DNA from 3 places in the Arthrobacter sp. 05N428_2 genome. Region 3 is predicted to be linked to each of the others. Evidence: riboswitches for the same ligand, from Rfam matches in the RefSeq annotation. Region 3 holds a riboswitch; each other region holds the start of a gene.

Region 1 (4,301 bases), on a different contig from region 3:
TCCGCAATGCTTTGAGCGCTTGGGCAAGCTGGTTCTGCTGCTGAAGCACAGTCGGAGTCAGGCGATGATGAGACACGAAAATCAGGTTAGCCCGATTTCCGCTATTAGTCTTGAAACATGAGCACCTCCCCGGCAGACCCGGCCCACGGCAAGCGCTTCCGCCGGGATCTGCTCGGAGTAATGGCGTACGTGGAGCTCTCGGCCTTTGAGCGGCTTTCCTCTGACGCACGGTATTCGCCCACCTTGGACGACCGGGCGGTCCTGGGCCGGCTTGCCGTCATCGAGTTCCAGCACTTCGAACTGGTCTGCAAGAAGCTGGCGGAGCTGGGCCTCGACGTGGAGGAAACCATGCTGCCGTTCCAGCCACCGGTCGATTCCTTCCACGAGCGCACCCGCCCGGCCGACTGGTACGAATCGTTGATGAAGGCCTACGTGATCGACGCGGTGTCCGCCGACTTCTTCCAGTCGATTTCCGGCCACGTCGACGCCGACATGGCCGCGCTGATCGGACGGATCCAGTCCGCCGGGGATGCGGCGGCGGTACTCCGGGAGCGGCTCAAGGCGGCGCTCGCTGATGATCCCCGGTTGGCGTCCCGGCTGGCACTGTGGTCGCGGCGGTTGCTCGGCGAGGCGCTTTCCCTGGCACAGCGGGTCGGACAGGAGCATGCCTTCCTCCACGGCCCGGCCGGCGCGGATACCGCCGGGGGAGCCGACTTGGCCCGCCGCCTGACGGCCGAGCTGGCCGCCGCCCATTCCCGCCGGATGTCCCAGTTGGGGCTCGCCGGCTAGTTGGCGCCCCCGGCGGTGACGGCGCCTGCCTCAATCGAGCTCCCGGCGTCGAGCGCGGCGAGCAGGGCGCGCGCCGCCGCGGCGGGATCGTCCGCCTCGGTGATCGCCCGGACCACCACGATGCGCCGGGCGCCGGCGTCCACCACTTGTTCCACGTTGCCCAGGTCGATGCCGCCGATCGCGAACCACGGCGGCACCCCCGGTTCCGCTCCGGCCCGCTCCGCCGGGGCCCTGCCGCGGTCGCCCGCGACGGCGGCGTGGCGCACCAGGTCCAGCCCGACGGCGGCCCTGCCGGGCTTCGTGGGGGTGGCCCACACCGGCCCCACGCAGAAGTAGTCCAGCCCAAGCGGGCCCCGGGCCGCGGTGATGGCCGCATCGACCTGAGCCGGGGTGTGGGTGGACATGCCGATCACGGTGCTCCCGCCAAGGAAGCCCCGGGCCGCAGCGAGCGGAATGTCCTTTTGCCCGATGTGGAAGACGGGTGCGCCGGCGAGCGAGGCGAGGTCCGCCCGGTCGTTGACCGCCCAGAGCCGGTTGTGCCGCAGCGCCACGGCGTGCAGGACCTCCAGCAGCTCCAGTTCCTTGGCGGCCTCCAGCGACTTGTCCCGCAGCTGGATGATGTCGACCCCGCCGGCAAAGGCGGCGTCAACAAAGTCTTCGAAGTCGCCCCGCCCCTTCCGGGCATCGGTGCAAAGGTACAGGCGGGCGGGGGTGAGGGCTTCCTGGCTCATCCCCCAAGCCTAGTTCCCCTAAACTGGTCGCATACCGCGGGAGCCCGCACGTGCCGTCACACGGCGCAGGGCTGAGAGGGCGTCAGAGCCGACCGCTTGACCTGATCCGGTTAGTACCGGCGTAGGGAAGGAAGCCATGGCCTCACCATCTGTCATATCCGCCACACCCCCCGGGCCGTACGACGTCGCCGTGATCGGCGGCGGGGTGATCGGCCACGGCATCGCCTGGGAAGCGTGCCGGTCGGGCCGCTCCGTCGCGCTGATCGACGACGCCCCCGGCACCGGTGCCAGCTGGGCCGCCGCCGGCATGCTGGCACCGGTCAGCGAACTCCACTACCAGGAGGAAGAGCTGCTGGCACTCATGCTCGAAGCCTCACGGCTCTGGCCGGGCTTCGCCGCGGGACTTGGCGGCGGCCGGTCGGATGCGGGCGGCACCGGGTACCGCACGACGCCGACCCTCGCCGTCGGCGCGGACGCGGCCGACCGCCGGGCGCTCGCCGACCTGCGGAGCGTCCAACTGTCCTGCGGCCTGGCCGTGGAGCCGCTGACGGTGCGCGAGGCGCGGGGGCGTGAACCCCTGCTCAGCCCGGGCATCTCCTGCGCATTCGACATCCCCGCCGACCACCAGGTTGACCCCCGCCGCTTGCTCGTCCAGACCGCCGAGCTCCTGGCCCGCGACCACCGGTACACAGCCGTGCCCCGCCGCGCCGCAGGGCTGCGCTGGGACGGGGACCGGGTCTCCGGGGTCAGCCTCGAGGACGGCGGGGAGATCCGCGCCGGTGAGACCATCGTGGCCAACGGACTCGGAGCGGCCGGCCTGCAGGGCCTGCCCGGGGGACTTACCCTCCCGCTGCGGCCGGTTTACGGCGATATCCTCCGGCTTCGTGTACCGGCGGCGCTCCGGCCGTTGCTGCGCTGCACGGTGCGCGGTCTGGTCCGCGGGAGCCCGGTGTACATCGTGCCGCGGGAGGACGGCACGGTCGTGATCGGCGCCACCCAGCGGGAGGATGCGCCTTCGGATCCCGGTGCGGTCTCCGCCGGCGGCGTCTACCAGCTGCTGCGTGACGCCCAGCAGCTGCTGCCCGCCGTCGCCGAACTGGAACTGCTGGAGGCCACGGCCCGGGCACGGCCAGGCACCCCGGACAACGCCCCGCTGCTGGGGCGCGTGGCCGGCTCCGGTAGCGGGCCGGACTACGAGGGGCTGATCATTGCCACTGGCTTCTTCCGGCACGGAGTCCTGCTCACCCCGGTGGCAGCAGCCGTCTGCCGGCAGTTGCTGGACGGCGAGCCGGATCCGCGCTGGGACCGGTTCCGGCCGGACCGCTTCGCCAACCGCAGCCGGGACGCCTCGGCCGGCGACACAACGCCGCCGGACACCACAACGAAAGACAGGGCACCAGCATGAACATCAGGCTCAACGGAGCGCAGCACACGGTCGCCGACGGCGCCACCGTCAGCGCCCTCGTCGGCGGGGTCACGGGACGGGAGCTGGGTGCGGATGGCCGGGCCACGGACGGCCGCAAGCTCGGCGTCGCCGTCGCCCGCAACGCCGAAGTGGTGCCGCGCAGCCAGTGGCACGCGACCGCGCTCGCCGAGGGCGACGACGTCGAACTCGTTACCGCCGTACAGGGAGGATGAAGCACATGGGAGAAACAACACTGACCGCAGCGCAAGGACACCGGGATCCGCTGATCGTCGACGGCGTGGAACTGGGCTCGCGCCTGATCATGGGCACCGGCGGCGCGCCGAGCCTGGAGGGCCTTGGCGCCGCGCTGGTGGCCTCCGGAACGGAACTCACCACGGTGGCTATGCGCCGCTACTCGCCGGCCGAAAGCGGCTCGCTGTTCCAACTGCTGGCCGAGCGCAACATTCGGGTGCTGCCGAACACGGCCGGCTGCTTTACCGCCCGGGACGCAGTCCTCACGGCCGAACTGGCACGCGAAGCGCTGGAAACCGACTGGGTGAAACTTGAGGTGATCGCGGACGAGCAGACCCTGCTGCCGGACGCGCTGGAGCTGGTGGAGGCCACCGAACAGCTGGTGGGCCGCGGCTTCAAGGTCTTCGCCTACAGCAACGATGATCCGGTGCTGGCGCTGCGGCTGGAACACCTCGGCGCCACCGCCGTCATGCCCCTGGGCGCCCCGATCGGCACCGGCCTGGGCATCCTCAACCCGCACAACATCGAGCTGATCGTCTCCCGTGCATCGGTGCCGGTGGTGCTCGACGCCGGCATCGGCACCGCGTCGGACGCGGCACTCGCGATGGAGCTCGGCTGCGACGCCGTGCTGCTGGCGACCGCTGTGACTCGCGCCCAGGACCCGGTGATGATGGGCGCCGCCTTCAGGCATGCCGTCCTCGCCGGGCGGCTGGCGCGGCTGGCAGGCCGGATTCCTCGCCGGGAACACGCGCTGGCCTCCTCCGCCATGGAGGGCCGGGCCGAGTTCCTCTAGCGGCCTCGGAGCCTGGGTTGCCGCTCCGCAGCACAGGGGTTCCACGGCCACCGGCGCCAGACGCAGGGGCTTGCCGTGCCAAGAACCGGGTAGTTTGCACTGTTGAAGAATTAATCCAGTGTCTATTCTGTTGTTTACCACCGCGCTGATCCGCGGTCTGCAGGCCGCCGGCACGTCCCGGGAAGCCTTCCCGCTCCGGGGGCCCGTCTCAATGAGGAGGCGTCGATGTCCAGTCCCGATCTGCCAACGCGAGGCCCGGCCAGGCCCGGACCCTATGTGATTTCAGGAATCCTGCTGCTGGCCGCCATCGTGGTGCCGCTGTTTGTGCCCG
Region 2 (4,301 bases), on a different contig from region 3:
AGTGAGAAGCCGCCAGCGCCCCGGGTGAAGCTGACGAGGCCTGGCTGCTCTTGGCGGCGCTTCGGGTCGCCTGGCGGGCCCGGTCTACCTTGCGCCGGGTTGACGGCACGCCGTGTGGGGGCACTTTGACACAGTCACGCCGCTGACTAACCCCGGCGGTCTCGAAATCCATGCAAAGTGCCCCCGGGCGGGTTGCTACATTCCCGAACGGCCCCGGATGACGGTGCGCCGTGGACGCGCCCTAAACCATGCGCCTTAGACCAGGTCCTGGGTTTTGGCGAAGCGGGTGACCGCGCGCTGCGTGCCGCGGTTGGCGAGGACCTGGATAACTGCGCTGACCGAGGCTGAAATCAGGGCGAAGGTCAGGGCCGAGCGCAGCGTGGTGGGAACGTCGTCGTCGTGACCCTTGGGGGGCTTGTTGCCCGTGGTCTTTTCCCAGACGGTGTCGACCATCTTGGTGCCGACGAAGCCAGCGAGCAGACTGATGCCGGTGCCAAGCAGTTTGATGATGATGTTCATACTTCGTGCTCCTAGCGGGAGGAAACAGGGCTGACCCTAGCCTAGCGTTCCGAGCGGCCGAGGATTTCAGACAAGGCCTCGACCACCAGTTCGTGGTCCGCTTTCTGCGGCAGCCCGGAGACGGTGACGGTGCCGACGACCCCTGTTCCGCGCAGGTAGATGGGGAACGAACCGCCGTGGGCCGCAAACTCCTGCTGGTCGAACCAAGCGTTGTCCTCGATCCGCCGGCCGGCAGCGCGGGCCCGCAGGCCCACCAGCAGCGACGGCACCTCATACCGGACGGCGGTGCGCTGTTTGGCCCTGATCCAGCGCTCGTTGTCCGGAGTAGCGCCCTCCAGGGCCGCGTGGAAGAGCACCTGCTCCCCCTTGGTGATGTCGATGGCGATCGGGTGGGAGCGCTGCCGGCCGAGTTCGACCAGGAGGAGCCCAAGATCGAGGGCGTCGTCCTTGCTGAAGGTCCGGAACTGCAGTTCCGCGATTTCGGTCAGGATGCGGCCAATGAGCGCGCCCAGGGACCCGGGCGGCTGGGGTTCCGCGGAATCCGGGTCATAGTCGGGGCCAGGAACTGGTGCGTCGCTCATGGGATTCAGCTTCGGTTAGGCGGCCGCCGCTGCGCAACCCCAAGTAGCTCGCAGCTGTTGTCGTTATGAGCGCTCAAAACGACACCAACTGCGATTCAGTTGGGGGCCCGGCGGGTGTAAACTGGCCCAGCCCACAAGGGTGATTTTCAATACGACAGGGGAGCGCCGCCGTCGGGCATCACTGGAGCAAATCCAGGGAAACCGCAGGTGGGCGCTGAGAGTGCGGACAGCCGCAGACCCTCGAACCTGATCCGGTTAGTACCGGCGCAAGGGAGTCGAGTTCTCGGGGTGCCCGGCATCCGCGACGAAAGTTGCGCCGCGGCCGGAGCGCCCTCCCCTCCTGTACCTCAGGAGGACGACATGACGGATATTTCTGCGAAGCAGACACTGACCACCGGCAAGTACAGCTGGCGCGTGGTCGACATCGTGCTGGCGGCGTTGATCGCTGTTGCCGGCGGCGTGATTTTCTGGGCCTGGGATCAGGGGGCCAACTTGGTCTCCGTCCCGGTCAACGCGGTCTACCCGCCACTGACCGGGCTGTATGCCGGCGGCTGGATGATCCCGGCGCTGCTGGGCATGCTCGTGGTCCGCAAACCGGGCGCGGCGCTGTTCTGTGAAGCCGTGGCTGCCACCGGCGAGTTGATCATGGGCTCGCAGTACGGCACCACGGTGCTCATCTCCGGCATTCTGCAGGGCCTGGGCGCCGAGTTGGTCTTCGCCGCGTTCCTCTACAAGCGGTTCAACCTGCCCGTGTCCCTCCTGGCCGGTGCCGGCGCGGGCTTGTTCTGCGGCCTGAACGACTCCTTCCTGCCCTGGGGCTGGAACATCGCCTACGAGGCCGGTGACAAGCTCGCCTACATCGTCTTCTGCGCCGTCTCTGGGGCCGTGATCGCCGGCGGACTGTCCTGGCTGGCCACCCGGGGCCTGGCCAGGACCGGGGTGCTCGCGTCTTTCGCATCCCGTAAGGCGGCATCGGAACCAGTGTTCTCCTGATGCCCGCACACGCATGAGAACTTTCGACGACGTCCGGCCGGCCGCGATCACCGCCCGGGGCTGGGGCTGGCGGCACGCCGGACGGCCCCGGCCCGCCGTCAGCGGGCTGGACCTGGACATCCGCCCGGGCGAGCGGGTGCTGCTGCTGGGCCCCTCCGGTGCCGGCAAGTCCACGCTGTTGCACGCCCTGGCCGGGGTGCTGGGCGACAACACCGCCGCGGGCGCTAGTGATGACGACGAGGACTCCGATGAGACCGGCAGCCTGCTGATCGACGGCGCCCCGCCCCGGGCCCGGCGCGGCCGGGCGGGGCTGATGCAACAGGACCCGGAAACCCAGGTGGTGCTGTCGCGGCTTGGCGACGACGTCGCCTTCGGGGCGGAAAATCTTTCCGTGCCGCCGGCGGACATCTGGCGCCGGGTGGCGGAAGCGCTCGACGACGTCGGGCTCGCCGGCCTGCCGCTGCAGCACCCGACGTCGGCGCTCTCCGGCGGCCAGAAGCAAAGGCTGGCGCTCGCCGGGATCCTCGCGATGCGGCCGGGGCTGCTGCTGCTGGACGAACCCACGGCCAATCTTGACCCGGCCGGGGTCCTTGAGGTCCGCGACGCCGTCGGACGCTGCCTGGACAAGACCGGGGCCACCCTGGTGGTGGTGGAGCACCGCGTCGCCGTCTGGAAAGACCTGGTGGACCGGATCGTCGTGCTCCAGCCGGGAACCGCAGCCGGCACGGAGCCCGCCGTGCTGCTGGACGGCTCGCCGGACCAGGTCCTCGAACAGGCGCGGGACATGCTCATCGCCGCGGGCGTCTGGGTTCCCGGCTACGTGCCCGCCACCCGGGCCCGCCGCGGGGCTGGCGCGGGAGCCGGGCCGGCGCAGCTGCTGCTGGCCGCCGAGGAGCTGGCCGTGTCCCGCGAACGCCCCCGCCGCACCGGTTTGCTGCGCGGCTTCAGCACGGTGCCGCCCACGCCGGTGCAGTCGGGGATCACGGCCCAGGTCCGCGCCGGGCAGGCGCTGACCGTCACCGGCCCCAACGGTTCCGGGAAATCGACCTTCGCCCTAACCCTGGCCGGTCTGCTGGCGCCGGTCGCGGGCTCGGTGTCCGCCACCACGGAGCTGAGCGCGGGCGCGGGCATCGATCCGTACAAGTGGAAGGCCCAGCAGCTGATCGCCCGGATCGGCACGGTGTTCCAGGAACCGGAGCACCAGTTCGTCACGGGCCGGGTGCTGGACGAACTGACGTTCGGCCCACGCCAGCTGGGCCGCGGCGAAGAGCGGGTGGATGAGCTGCTGGAACGTTTACGCCTGACGGGCCTGGTGGACGCCAACCCCTACACGCTCTCCGGCGGCGAAAAGCGGCGGCTGTCCGTGGCCACGGTGCTGGCTGCCCATCCGCAGGTGCTGGTGCTGGACGAACCCACCTTCGGCCAGGACGCCAACACGTGGGCGGAGCTGGCCTCCTTCCTATCCGAGCTGCTGGACGCAGGGACCGCCGTGGTTTCGGTGACCCACGATGCGGAGTTCAGCCAGGTCCTGGGCGGGGCCGAATTGCACCTCGACGCCGCGCAACCCGGACTGCCCGGCCGGACGACGCCGGGGGTGGCGGCGCCATGAGGAACGCCCTGACCCTGAACGGAAACACCGCGCTGCTGACCCGCGCCAACCCGTTGGCCAAATTCTCCGGCGTCCTGCTGATCACCGTGGTGCTGGCGCTGTCTATTGACTGGGTGTCCGCGTCCGTGGCCCTCGGCTTCGAACTCCTGCTGTTCCCGCTCGCCGGCCTGACCCTGGGCCTGCTCTGGCAACGCGGCTGGCCCCTCATCCTCGCGGCGGCCGTGGGCGGCTGGAGTACCGCGATCCTGGCGGCTGACCGCGGAAGGATACTGCTCGACGTCGGCGTCTGGTCGATCAGCGAAGGATCGCTGCAGCTCGGGGTGGGATTCCTGCTGCGCGGCCTCGCGATTGCCCTGCCGGCAGTCCTGCTGATGAGCTGCACCGACCCGACGGACCTGGCGGACGCGCTGGCCCAACAGGCGAAGCTGCCGCACCGCTTCGTGCTGGGCACCCTGGCCGCGATGCGGCTGGTGGGACTCATGGCGGAAGAATGGCAGACCATCGGCATGGCCCGGCGGGCCCGCGGCGTGGGCTCGCACGGCAACCCGGGCCAGCGGCTGAGGGCCATGCTGGGGCAAAGCTTCGGGCTGCTGGTCCAG
Region 3 (4,301 bases):
GGCGCATCGACGAGCAGATCCACAAGGCCCTGGACCGCAAGGTCTTCCTGCCCTCCGGCGGCTCCCTCGTGATCGACCGCACCGAAGCCATGACCGTGGTGGACGTCAACACCGGCAAGTTCACCGGCAGCGGCGGCAACCTCGAGGAAACCGTCACCAAGAACAACCTGGAAGCGGCCGAGGAAGTCGTCCGGCAGCTGCGGCTGCGCGACATCGGCGGCATCATCGTGATCGACTTCATCGACATGGTGCTGGAATCCAACCGCGACCTCGTGCTCCGCCGCATGGTGGAGTGCCTGGGCCGGGATCGGACCAAGCACCAGGTCGCCGAGGTCACCTCGCTGGGACTCGTGCAGATGACCCGCAAGCGGATGGGCACCGGATTGCTGGAGGTCTTCGGCGAACAGTGCGAAGCCTGCGCCGGCCGCGGCATCGTCACCCATGACGAGCCGGTGGAACACCGCCGCGCCAACACCGTCGCCGCGGAGCACCACGTCCCGCGGACCGAGCACCCGCCCGCTGCCCGCAACGAGCGCAAGCGCCGTCGCGGCAAGGGCGGCCAGGGGGCCGACGAGCAGTCCGCCCCGGCAATCGTGCATGCCGAGCCCACCGAGGCCGAGCGCCACGCCAAGGCAGAGGCAACCCGCGCCGCGCTGGCCAACATCGCCGCCGCCGCGCACGCCGCTCACCTGCACGACGGCGAGGCAACGGCAGCGCCCGACGCCGAAACCCGCCAGGCGGCGCTGGACGCCGCGGTGGAACTGGCTTCGACGGAGGAGGCTGCCGGGCGTCCGGCCGCCGTGTTGACCTTCGGCGGCGAGCAGGTGGCCCTGCCCTTCGTCGAACACGCCGACGAAACCGCGCAGCCGGCACTGACCTTGGACCTGCTCACCGAGGCGTTCGCCCACCTGGGCGAGTCCCAGGGCGGCAGCCCGGCGGAAGCGGCTCCGGCTGCCAAGGCGGCTCCGGTTGCCGAGGCACCCGCGGCAGAACCAGCTGCTCCGGCCGCCGCGGCGCCGTCCCGCGCCAGCCGGGGCCGTGGCCGCGCCCGGACGGCGCGGATCCAGCCGCCGAGCGCACGGACCCAGGAGGCCCAGACGCAGCCTGCCCAGGCACCCGCTGTGCGTGGGACTGCTGTCCGGGAAACCGCTGTCAGGGAAACCGCAAAGGCACCGGTGACGCAGCCGCCTGCAGCTAAGGCCCAAGCGCCTACCGCACAGGCCCAGGCCCCGGCCGCAGCGGCCACCCCGGCCCGCCGGGTACGCCGGAACCGGAGCGCCAGCCGCGCCCAGGGCTCCGCCAACGCGACGTCCGTGCAGCAGCGCGAGGCCGCGCCGTCGGCTTCGGCCGGATCGGTGCACGAGGCCAAGGCTCCGGAGGCGACGAAGGTCCCCGCCAGGCCTGCAGCCAACGAACCGGTGATCCTCGGCGTCGGCGTTCCGGCGTCGGAGCTGTAGGACTCAGCAGACACCACCGCTTGCGGGTTCCGTCCCGGCTCGGCGTATCGATACGCCGGGCCCGGACCGAACCCGCGAGTTCGTTAACGCGGAGCGGGAGCCGCCGGCCTCCGAACGGCTAGGCTGGGGGACTGACACGGGGTGCCGAGCAACAAGCCGGCTGAGATCCAAACCCGTTGAACCTGTCCGGTTAGCACCGGCGAAGGGATGTCTCTTGTTCTCAGCGACGCACTCAGCACCCACCCCGCCGGCTTCTTCACGGCGTGAGCCCTCGTTCATCCTGCAGTCCGCCTTCCCGGCCACGGCACCGGTAGCCGCCACCCCCGCGCCACCGCTACCCCGTGTCCTGGCCATCGCCGGCTCCGACCCCTCCGGCGGGGCCGGGATCCAGGCCGACCTCAAGAGCATCGCGGCGAACGGCGGCTACGGGATGGCAGCCATCACCGCGCTGACAGCCCAGAACACCCAGGGGGTGCGGGCCGTCCACGTTCCGCCGGCATCCTTCCTGACCGCCCAGCTGGACGCGATCAGCGATGACATCACCATCGACGCCGTCAAGATCGGCATGCTCGGCGACGCCGCGGTGATCGACGCCGTCCGCGTCTGGCTCGAAAAGGTCCGCCCCGCCGTCGTGGTCCTGGATCCGGTGATGGTGGCAACCAGCGGTGACCGGCTGCTGCAGGAATCCGCCGAGACCGCCCTGCACGCCCTGCTCCCGCTGGCGGACCTCATCACCCCGAACCTGGCCGAACTGGCCATCCTGCTGGGCGAACCGGTCGCGGCGGACTGGCCCGGTGCGCTGGCCCAGGGCAAGCGGCTCGCCGCCCGGGCTGGCACTACGGTGCTGGTCAAGGGCGGCCACCTGCACGACGACGGCGCAGGCTGCCCGGATGCGCTGGTCAACACCGGGGGACTGCTCAGCCAAGAGACCGTCGTGGTGCCGGGCGAGCGGATCGCCACCCGCAACAGCCATGGCACCGGCTGCTCGCTTTCCTCGGCGCTCGCCACGGTGCAGGCCAGGGCGGGGGACTGGGAGGCGGCACTGCGGGAGGTCAAGCCGTGGCTGCTGGGCGCGCTCACCGCAGCCGGGCAGCTGGACGTCGGACACGGCAACGGCCCGGTGCACCACTTCCACCAGTGGCAGCACGTTGCCGTGCCGGCCGCGCCCGCGCCCGCCGTGGGGGACTTCGCCGCGGCACTCGACGGGCACGCCGCGGCGGGGTTGGAAGCGATCTACGACCTGGATTTCATCAAGGGACTCGCCGACGGCACCTTGCCGGAACAGGACTTCGCCTACTACCTCGGCCAGGACGCCCTGTACCTGAACGGCTACGCCAGGGTGCTGTCCCGGGCGTCCGCGCTCGCGCCGTCCGAAGCCGAACAACTCTTCTGGTCCCGGTCGGCGCAGCAGTGCCTCGAAGTCGAAACCCAGCTGCACCGGAACTGGCTGGCCGGCCGCACGGTTCAGGCGGAGCAGGGACCGGTCACCAAGGCCTACGTGGACCACCTGCATGCGGCCTCGCTCGCCGGCAGCTACGGCGTGCTCGTGGCCGCGGCGCTGCCGTGCTTCTGGCTCTACGCCGAGGTCGGCGCCACGCTGCAGCGTGGATTCCTCGCCGCCGGCGCCCCGGCCACGCACCCGTATGCGGAGTGGCTGCGGACCTACGCGGATGAGGCCTTCGCGGAGTCCACGCGGGAGGCGGTCAGGTACACGGACGCGGCAGCCCTGCGGGGGTCCGAGGGGGAGCGCGCCGCAATGGCGGCCGCCTTCGCGCAGTCCACCCGCTACGAGGTGGAGTTCTTCGACGCGCCGAGGCTGCACGCCTGAACGGACCGGGCCGGGACAACCGGTAGGATAATGGGGCGCGGTTCCGGAAGTCGCTGCGGCAGCCCAGCTTTGGCCCCCCGGGGACAGGGTGTGGCTCCCGTCACGCACTACTCGCCGGGACCAGCCTCGTTTGCGGCCGAAGGCGAAATTAGCGTAGTCTTGATCTTCGGTGCTTACGCCAACACTTGGGTTATGACCTTGAGGAACAGTTCACCCGTAGCTACGGGCCGGATTTTCCACAGGATAGCTCATGGGTTCCCCCGGGGAATCCACCGGCGTTGAGGCACAGCGTGAGCCGGTCCAAAGTCTTTGGCCCCAGGTTCCGCACGCAAATCTAGTAATAAACGTCGAGAGAAGTGAGTTCCCCAGTGGTGTACGCGATTGTCCGCGCAGGCGGCCGCCAAGAGAAGGTTTCCGTTGGAGACTTCGTTACCCTGAACCGCGTCCCCGGTGGAGCCGGCAGCACCTTTGAGTTGCCCGCACTGCTCCTGGTGGACGGTGACAAGGTCACGTCTGCTGCTGCGGACCTGGCCAAGGTAACGGTTACGGCTGAGATCCTGGAAGACCTCCGTGGTCCCAAGATCGTCATCCAGAAGTTCAAGAACAAGACCGGTTACAAGAAGCGCCAGGGTCACCGTCAGGAACTGACCAAGGTCAAGATCACCGGTATCAAGTAACTTCCCGTTACTGTTCAGGTTTTCAGCAGATTCCCCAGAATTTAAAGGCAGGCATTTCAAATGGCACATAAAAAAGGCGCGAGTTCCACTCGCAACGGTCGTGACTCCAACGCCCAGTACCTCGGCGTCAAGCGCTTCGGCGGCCAGGTAGTTTCCGCAGGCGAGATCATCGTCCGCCAGCGCGGCACCCACTTCCACCCGGGCGCCGGCGTTGGCCGCGGCGGCGACGACACCCTGTTCGCCCTGACCCCCGGCGCTGTCGAGTTCGGCACCCGCCGCGGTCGTCGCGTTGTGAACATCGTGGCTGCTGCAGCTGCAGAGTAACAACAAGTTCTAAAT

What was found. Region 3 has a riboswitch for thiamine pyrophosphate ahead of AC1DGI_RS02855 (bifunctional hydroxymethylpyrimidine kinase/phosphomethylpyrimidine kinase). Riboswitches for the same ligand answer to the same signal wherever they lie in the genome.
Region 1: another riboswitch for thiamine pyrophosphate. It lies ahead of thiO (glycine oxidase ThiO); the one in region 3 lies ahead of AC1DGI_RS02855 (bifunctional hydroxymethylpyrimidine kinase/phosphomethylpyrimidine kinase).
Region 2: another riboswitch for thiamine pyrophosphate. It lies ahead of AC1DGI_RS14750 (ECF transporter S component); the one in region 3 lies ahead of AC1DGI_RS02855 (bifunctional hydroxymethylpyrimidine kinase/phosphomethylpyrimidine kinase).

What each region holds. Positions count from the first base shown of each region.
Region 1 is NZ_JBFTMR010000004.1:249,436-253,736, reverse strand. Features, by position in the region: gene AC1DGI_RS05945 (RNB domain-containing ribonuclease) at 1-76, opposite strand, end outside; gene AC1DGI_RS05940 (ferritin-like fold-containing protein) at 118-789, shown strand; gene thiE (thiamine phosphate synthase) at 786-1,520, opposite strand; TPP riboswitch at 1,547-1,666, shown strand; gene thiO (glycine oxidase ThiO) at 1,657-2,925, shown strand; gene thiS (sulfur carrier protein ThiS) at 2,922-3,158, shown strand; gene AC1DGI_RS05920 (thiazole synthase) at 3,164-3,970, shown strand; gene AC1DGI_RS05915 (DUF3311 domain-containing protein) at 4,196-4,301, shown strand, end outside.
Region 2 is NZ_JBFTMR010000014.1:40,822-45,122, reverse strand. Features, by position in the region: gene mnhG (monovalent cation/H(+) antiporter subunit G) at 1-5, shown strand, start outside; gene AC1DGI_RS14760 (DUF4235 domain-containing protein) at 256-519, opposite strand; gene AC1DGI_RS14755 (heme-degrading domain-containing protein) at 561-1,100, opposite strand; TPP riboswitch at 1,247-1,391, shown strand; gene AC1DGI_RS14750 (ECF transporter S component) at 1,461-2,093, shown strand; gene AC1DGI_RS14745 (ABC transporter ATP-binding protein) at 2,107-3,702, shown strand; gene AC1DGI_RS14740 (energy-coupling factor transporter transmembrane component T family protein) at 3,699-4,301, shown strand, end outside.
Region 3 is NZ_JBFTMR010000002.1:242,392-246,692, forward strand. Features, by position in the region: gene AC1DGI_RS02850 (Rne/Rng family ribonuclease) at 1-1,457, shown strand, start outside; TPP riboswitch at 1,585-1,682, shown strand; gene AC1DGI_RS02855 (bifunctional hydroxymethylpyrimidine kinase/phosphomethylpyrimidine kinase) at 1,738-3,285, shown strand; gene rplU (50S ribosomal protein L21) at 3,654-3,962, shown strand; gene rpmA (50S ribosomal protein L27) at 4,023-4,286, shown strand.